DNA from 2 places in the Pantoea sp. X-Soil-TKNS-1207 genome. Region 1 is predicted to be linked to the other one. Evidence: predicted binding sites of a transcription regulator. Region 1 holds the regulator's gene; the other holds the start of a gene.
The links. The regulator PurR, encoded in region 1, represses purine synthesis genes. The targets are predictions, from matches to a motif close to CANGCAAACGTTTGCNTG.
Positions count from the first base shown of each region.

Region 1 (3,909 bases):
TACCTTCTGCCATCAGCTATACGGTCCGTCAGCTGGAAACCTGGCTGGCGGTGCCGCTGTTTGAACGTCAGCATCGGGAAGTGGTGCTGACCGCTGCGGGCGAGCATTTTGTGCGCGAAGGTCGCGGTGTTATCAAAAAAATGCTGGCCACCCGGCGTCAGTGTCAGCAGCTGGCCAATGGCTGGCGTGGTCAGCTCAGCATTGCGGTTGACTGTATCGTTAAACCGCAACGTACCCGGCAGCTGGTGAAAGATTTTTATCGCCACTTTCCCGATATGGAGCTGATTATCAGCTACGAAGTGTTTAATGGCGTCTGGGATGCGCTGGCGGACGGCAGGGTTGATGTGGCGATTGGTGCCACCCAGGCGATTCCGGTGGGGGGACGTTTTGCCTTTCAGGATATGGGGGCGCTTAACTGGCGCTGCGTTGTCAGCCCCGATCATCCGTTAGCGAATAGCGCGTTGCTGGATGAGGAGACACTGCGCGCCTGGCCGTCGCTGGTGCTGGAGGATACCTCGCGGGCGCTGCCGCGCCGCATGACCTGGACGCTGGATAATCAGCGTCGCCTGGTGGTGCCGGAATGGGAGACCGGGCTGGATTGCTTGCTGGCCGGGCTGTGCGTGGGGATGGTGCCAGGTCATTTAGCCCGGCCGCTGCTGGACAGCGGCGGCTTAACCGAATTGCTGCTGCCAACGCCGTTTCCGGACAGCCCTTGCTGCGTCAGCTGGTCAGAACAGCGCGCCTCTCCGGCGTTGGGCTGGTTGCTGGCCTATCTTGGCGATGCAGAGACGCTCAACCACGAATGGCTGAGCGAAACCGTTGCTTAACGGCGATAGTCGCGGAACGGGCCGTCAGCCACTGAGCGACGCTCAATCAATGTCGGCTGAACTTCGATGGTTTGCGGATCTTCACGCTTGCTGGTAATGCGATCGAGCAGCATCTCCAGCGCTTTCTCGCCCAGCTGCGCTTTGGGCTGGTGGACCGTGGTCAGCGCTGGGGTAAAGTAGCGGGCGTTGCGCACGTTGTCATAGCCAATCACGGAAATATCCTGCGGCACGCGCAAACCCATCTCGTCGGCGGCGCAAATGGCGCCCATTGCCATGATGTCGCCACCGCAGAAGATTGCGGTCGGGCGCTGCTTCTGGTTAAGGATCTGCTGCATCGCCTGGTAGCCGGATTCCGGCTCAAAATCGCCCTGCACAATCCACTCAGGGCGCACGGTGATGCCTGCTTCATTCAGTGCCTGAAGAAAACCGGCATGGCGGCCGCCACCGGTGTTGCGTTCCATCTGACCGGGGATCGCGCCAATGTCGCGGTGGCCGCGCTCAATCAGATAACGACCGGCGAGATAGCCCCCCTGGAAAGCGTTGTCCTGTACGGTATCGGTAAAATCACCGCGCGACTCACCCCAGTCCATCACCACCATCGGGATATTGCGGTTCTCTTCCAGCATGGTCAGCAGGTCGTCGGGATATTCAGAACACATCACCAGCAGGCCATCGACACGTTTCTGCGCCATCATCGACAGATAGGCCCGCTGCTTTTGCAGATCGTTATGCGCATTGCCGAGAATCAGCGTATAGCCGCGATCGAAACAGTGGTTTTCCACCGCTTCAATAATTTCAGCAAAATAGGGCGCTTCGCTGGAGGTTGCCAGCAGCCCCAGCGTTTTGGTGTGGTTGACTTTCAGGCTGCGCGCCACGGCACTCGGCGAATAATGCAGCTCTTTAATCGCTTCCCATACGGCGTTACGCGTCTCTTCCGCGACAAAACGCGTTTTGTTGATGACATGCGAAACGGTGGTGGTGGAGACACCGGCGCGTTTCGCCACATCTTTAATTGTTGCCATGAAAATGGTACTCCCGGGCTTATCGCAACTTACTGATAAGTATATTGTTAAACGTTTGCGTCTGCTAATGGTTTTGCGCCCCGATTTTGGGGGCATTAAGGACTGAAAAAGGCGTTAACTATCAGTCAATATCGCTTCATCTTGCCGCAAACACAGCGTGCGCAAAATCTGTTGCGCAACGAAAGGCGGCGATTCTAGCAAGCTGGCGCGGATAAGACGAGATTTTTACCGGGCGCTGTGCGAAAATCGCATTAACCCTTCAATTAATGTGACTAAGGAGTTGTGATGAGTACAGACCTGAAACTGGCGCTGGGTACTACGGTTGGCGCATTGCTAATGATCATCGTGTTCAGCTTCACCGCGATCCTTCATTAATAAAAAAAGCCGGACCTGAAAATCAGTGTCCGGCTTTTTTTCGATCTCATGTTTAGCGAATGGTTTTTGGCGTCATCATCCGCCGCGCGCCGACATAATGCTTCTGCCAGTAATCCTCGCCTAACGCGCTGATCTGAATATCTTTACCGGTACGCGGTGACTGAATGAATTTGCCGTTGCCGAGGTAAACCCCAACGTGATCGGCGGTGCCGCGATGGTTAATGCGGAAGAACACCAAATCCCCTTTCTCCAGCATATCGCGCTTAATCGGTGCCGCATCGCGCAGGTGGTACATCTCGTTCGCGGTGCGCGGGAATTTGTATTTCACCAGATCTTTGTAGGCATACCACACCAGGCCGCTGCAATCGAAGCCGGTATGCGGTGACGTGCCGCCCCATTGGTAGGGTTTGCCAATCTGTCCCATCAGCTTATTCATCGCCGTTTCACGCGCTTTCTGGTAGCGCTGACGGTGTGACTTGCTCATTTTGATGGTGGTGAGATCGCCAGTATCCTCATCCAGCTCGGACGTTCTTTTCGCCAGACGCTGATGACCATATTTTTTCTTCGACGATTGTTTCAGCAGGGATTTTTTGCTGGTGGTTTTGTGTAGTGCGGTTTCGGTTTTCGGCTGTTTTTTCAGTCTTAACTTTTGAACGCTGGCCAGACGGGATTTTTTCGTGCTGGTTTTCACCGGACGTCGTTTGCGACGTTCATCTTCGCGCGCACTCTTTTTATCTGCTTTATGCAAACTGACATTGACGGGCGCCTGCGGGGAAGCAGAAGCCACATTAAAAAACAGTTGGGCGAAAGCCAGTATCAAAAGCGTAATAAGTAAACGCATAGTCCGGTTACAGGTTAAGCAGTCTGATAAGAAACAGCCTGCGGCTAAGTTAGAATAATCTGATCAATGATCAGTGCCGTGATGATTCTAATCCACTTTTTTTCCAAAAGGTAAGGCATTTTTCCATTAATCTGTTACGAGACTCGATATGGGGCAAAAATGAGCGATTTCAGCCGGTTAACACAGCACAATTATTGCTAATTATTAATCGGTTAATGCTTATTAATGATATGAAAATGTTATTTGTCATGCCGGAACTTAACAAACATGGCGATTATCAGCATCGCGATGCAAAATCCCGTTTTCAGTGCGGGGGTGAAGTCGCTACAATAAACAAACACGAAGTGACGGATTAAGGAAGGCAAAAATGAGTACTGTTGAAAAAATTCAGCGCCAGATCGCAGAAAACCCGATCCTGCTGTACATGAAAGGTTCGCCGAAACTGCCAAGCTGCGGTTTCTCTGCCCAGGCGGTACAGGCTTTGTCTGCCTGCGGTGAGCGCTTCGCGTATGTTGATATCCTGCAGAACCCGGATATCCGTGCTGAATTGCCGAAATACGCCAACTGGCCAACCTTCCCGCAGCTGTGGGTTGATGGCGAGCTGGTTGGTGGTTGCGACATCATCGTTGAGATGTTCCAGCGTGGTGAACTCCTGCCGCTGATCAAAGAAACTGCTGAGAAGTATAAAGAAGCAGAATAATGAGAAAGGCCGACAATCGTCGGCCTTTTTTTTGTCACTCTTCGGCGTCGTCTGCCGACTCATCGTCACTGTACGGCAGCGGCCAGCCGCCCAGCCGTTTCCAGCGGTTCACCAGCTCGCAAAACAGAATGGCCGTTTGCTCGG
Region 1 is NZ_AP035958.1:1,935,328-1,939,236, forward strand. It holds gene punR (DNA-binding transcriptional activator PunR) at 1-827, shown strand, start outside; gene purR (HTH-type transcriptional repressor PurR) at 824-1,849, opposite strand; gene cydH (cytochrome bd-I oxidase subunit CydH) at 2,135-2,224, shown strand; gene AC6I8V_RS09125 (C40 family peptidase) at 2,277-3,065, opposite strand; gene AC6I8V_RS09130 (Grx4 family monothiol glutaredoxin) at 3,433-3,765, shown strand; gene rnt (ribonuclease T) at 3,800-3,909, opposite strand, start outside.

Region 2 (3,909 bases), 790 kb from region 1:
TGGAAACCGAGCTGGCGGATCGTCTCGGGGTGAAACTGGGCGATACGCTGACCTTCAGCGGCGATACCCAGCAGTTCAGCGCCAAAATTACCAGCCTGCGTAAAGTGGACTGGGAAAGCCTGCGGCCGAATTTCTTCTTTATCTTCCCGCCAGGCGGGCTGGATGGACAGCCACAAACCTGGCTGACCAGCTTCCGTATGGAGAACAATCCGGCGTTACTGGCGCAGCTTAATCGGGCCTTTCCCACGTTAAGCCTGCTGGATATTGGCGGCATGATGCGGCAGATCAGTCAGGTGCTGGCGCAGGTCAGCCAGGCGCTGGAAATTATGGTGGTGCTGGTGACGATTTGCGGCGTGCTGTTGTTGCTGGCGCAGATTCAGGTGGGGATGCGCCAGCGACGTCAGGAACTGGTGGTGTATCGCACGCTGGGGGCAAGTAAGCGACTGCTACGCGGCACGCTATGGTGCGAGTTCGCCTTGCTGGGCGTGGTGTCGGGGATAGCGGCGGCACTGGGCGCGGAGGCGGCGCTGTGGGGGCTGCAACGCAAGATCTTTGATTTCCCGTGGGAACCTGACTGGAGTTTGTGGCTGGCGCTGCCGATCGCGGGCGCGCTGCTGCTCTCGCTGTGCGGCGGCTGGCTGGGAGTGCGGTTGCTGAAAGGGAAGGCGCTATTCAGACGGTTTGAGGCGGCGTGATGATTCGGGTGCGCATGCATACGCACCCTGCAACGCTAAGGTCGCCATTGATGGCGACCTTTACCATTACAATTTCTCGACTGCCCAGGCGATGCCGCTGGCATACTCCGGCGGCAACAGGGGCACCAGCGCGTTTAACGCAGCGGCCAGACGTGACTGATCGCTATCGGTCAGATTCAGGTGACCCACTTTACGCCCCGGACGGACTTCTTTGTCATACCAGTGCAGATGCACCAGCGGCTGATTCAGCCACGCCAGATTCACGTCCGTACCAATCAGGTTGACCATCACCGATGGCGCAAACACCACCGGCTGCGGCAGCGGTAAACCCAGCACCGCGCGCAGATGCAGCTCGAACTGGCTGATTGACGCGCCATTCTGCGTCCAGTGTCCGCTGTTGTGCACGCGTGGAGCCAGCTCGTTGATCAGCAGACCCTGCGGCGTGACAAAACACTCCATCGCCATCACGCCCACGTAGTTCAGCTCATGCATGATCGCGCTGAGCATCGTCTCGGCCTGTTGCTGCTGGGCAGCATCCGCCTGCGGGAAGGCGACGCTGGTGCGCAGAATGCCATCCTGATGCAGGTTATGCGTCAGCGGATAGAACACCGTGCTGCCATCCTGAGCGCGCGCCCCCACCAGGGAGACTTCACCGCTGAAGTTGATGCCCTGCTCAACAATGCATTCACCGTAGCACTCGTCCGGCAGCGTGTCGGTTTCACCGGCGCGTAAACGCCACTGACCACGACCGTCATAGCCGCCGGTACGACGCTTGACGATGGCAAGCTCGCCGAGTGAACGGAATACCTGCGGCCACTCGCTTTTGTCGGCCAGCAGCTGCCACGGTGCGGTGGCAAGATTCAGCTGATCGAGCAGCTGTTTTTGCGTCAGACGATCGGCCAGACGCGGAAAAATATCGCGATTCACAAACGCCGGATGGCTCGCCAGTTCGCGGGTCAACGCGGTTTCCGGCCAACGTTCAATCTCGGCGGTGATGACGCTCTGCGCGATCGGCAGGGCGGCGGGTTCCGCATCAAGACCTACCGGATAGACGGCAATGCCCAGCGGCTCACCGGCCTGACGCAACATACGACCTAACTGACCATTTCCCAGTACGCAAACCGGCTTCATGCATCCCCCCGCGGGTCCGGGTTGTTCAGCACTTCATCGGTCTGGGTCTGACGCCAGGTTGCCAGGCGAGTTGCCAGCGCGCTGTCGTGGATGGCCAGAATCTGTGCCGCCAGCAGTGCCGCGTTAGCTGCGCCCGCTTTGCCGATGGCCAGCGTCCCGACCGGGATACCGCGCGGCATCTGCACGATGGAGTACAGGCTATCGACACCGCTCAGCGCGGCGCTTTGTACCGGCACGCCCAGCACCGGCACCAGCGTTTTGGCGGCCAGCATACCCGGCAGGTGCGCTGCACCGCCAGCACCGGCGATAATCACCTGGTAACCGTTCTGCGCGGCGTTTTCGGCGAAGCTGAACAGTTTGTCCGGCGTACGATGAGCAGAAACCACTTCAACGTGGAAGGGGACATCCAGGCTGTTAAGAATTTCCTCGGCGAACTGCATGGTAGCCCAGTCACTTTTAGAACCCATGACGATGGCGATACGAGCCGGGGCGGCGTTGGATGACATGCGGTCAACTCCTGTGAATAGACAATCGAACCTGGCCGGGCGGGCAGGTGAAGAAGGGCACAGAGAATAGCATGAGATGGCAGCAAGGAAAACGGTTGCGTAGCCGGAAAACGGGCAAGGTTGCCCGTTAATCAGAACGGGAATTCGATCAGTTGGACGCCGCTGGCATCAACCTGAATCATCGATCCTTGCTGGTGCCAGGCACCGAGAACCACGCGCTGCGCATTTTCACCCTGCAAAACAAAATCATGGATGGCCGGACGATGGGTATGACCGTGAATTAACAGCCGCACCTGCTGGCGCGTCATGGCATTCGCCACCGCCTGTTGATTCACATCCATGATGCTCAGCGATTTATGCTGATTGGCCTGCTTGCTGTTGGCGCGCATTCTGCCCGCGATGCGCATCCGCAGGCGCAGCGGCAAGGCGAGGAATAGCTTTTGCAGCCAGCGCTGATGCACTTTGGCACGAAAGCGTTGATAGCCTTCATCATCGGTGCAGAGCGTATCGCCGTGCATAATCAGCAGGCGATGACCGTAAAGCGTTAGCACCTGTTCTTCCGGCAGCAGCGTCATGCCACAGGCAGCGGCGAAGCGCTGGCCGAGCAGGAAGTCGCGATTGCCGTGGATGAAATAGGTTGGCACCGGCAGCGCCTGAAGGGCGCTGGCGATTTGCTGATGCAGCGGATTGGGATCGTCATCGCCAATCCAGGCTTCAAACAGATCGCCGAGGATATAAAGCGCATCGCATTGATGCGCTTCACGCTGCAAAAAATGCAGAAAACCGGCAGTGATTGCCGGTTCCTCCTGACACAGATGAAGATCTGCGATAAACAGCGTGCGCGACATTACTCGCTAACGGTCACTTTCTGGATGACGACGTCATCTTTCGGTACGTCCTGGTGCATACCGCTACGGCCGGTCGCCACGGCTTTGATTTTGTCGACCACGTCCAGACCCTCAACCACTTCAGCAAACACGCAGTAACCCCAGCCTTGCAGGCTTTCGTCGCGGAAGTTGAGGAAGTCGTTGTCGGCGACGTTGATGAAGAACTGGGCAGTCGCTGAGTGCGGAGCCTGAGTACGCGCCATTGCCAGGGTACCACGGGTGTTTTTCAGACCGTTGTTGGCTTCGTTGCGGATATCTTCTTTGGTGGCTTTCTGCTTCATGCCCGGCTCAAAGCCGCCGCCCTGAATCATAAAGCCATTGATAACACGGTGGAAAATGGTGTTGTCGTAGAAACCTTCACGGCAGTAATCCAGGAAGTTCTTTACGGTTGCCGGCGCTTTGTCATCGAAGGTTTTAATTACGATATCGCCATGGTTCGTCTGGAAGGTGACCATCATTCTCGTCCTGTAAAGGTTGTCGTCGGTATCAATCGCCGCGCCTGCAAAGCGGCGGGCCATTTTAGTAGACGCTTCTTATATCACAAATTGTGATGACGAGTCAGCAAGGCGGCCGCAGTTGACATGCTGGCGTCGCACTGGCACAAAAAATACGGCACAATGTGCCGCTAGCCTGGAAAGGCCTTTCCTGCACACGTATATAACGGAACCGTTCAATGCTAAAGATTTATAA
Region 2 is NZ_AP035958.1:1,148,385-1,152,293, forward strand. It holds gene ybbP (putative ABC transporter permease subunit YbbP) at 1-695, shown strand, start outside; gene purK (5-(carboxyamino)imidazole ribonucleotide synthase) at 762-1,826, opposite strand; gene purE (5-(carboxyamino)imidazole ribonucleotide mutase) at 1,823-2,332, opposite strand; gene AC6I8V_RS05220 (UDP-2,3-diacylglucosamine diphosphatase) at 2,464-3,180, opposite strand; gene ppiB (peptidylprolyl isomerase B) at 3,180-3,674, opposite strand; gene cysS (cysteine--tRNA ligase) at 3,893-3,909, shown strand, end outside.
Region 2: the regulator PurR is predicted to act here: its motif matches at 2,417-2,434, upstream of purE (5-(carboxyamino)imidazole ribonucleotide mutase).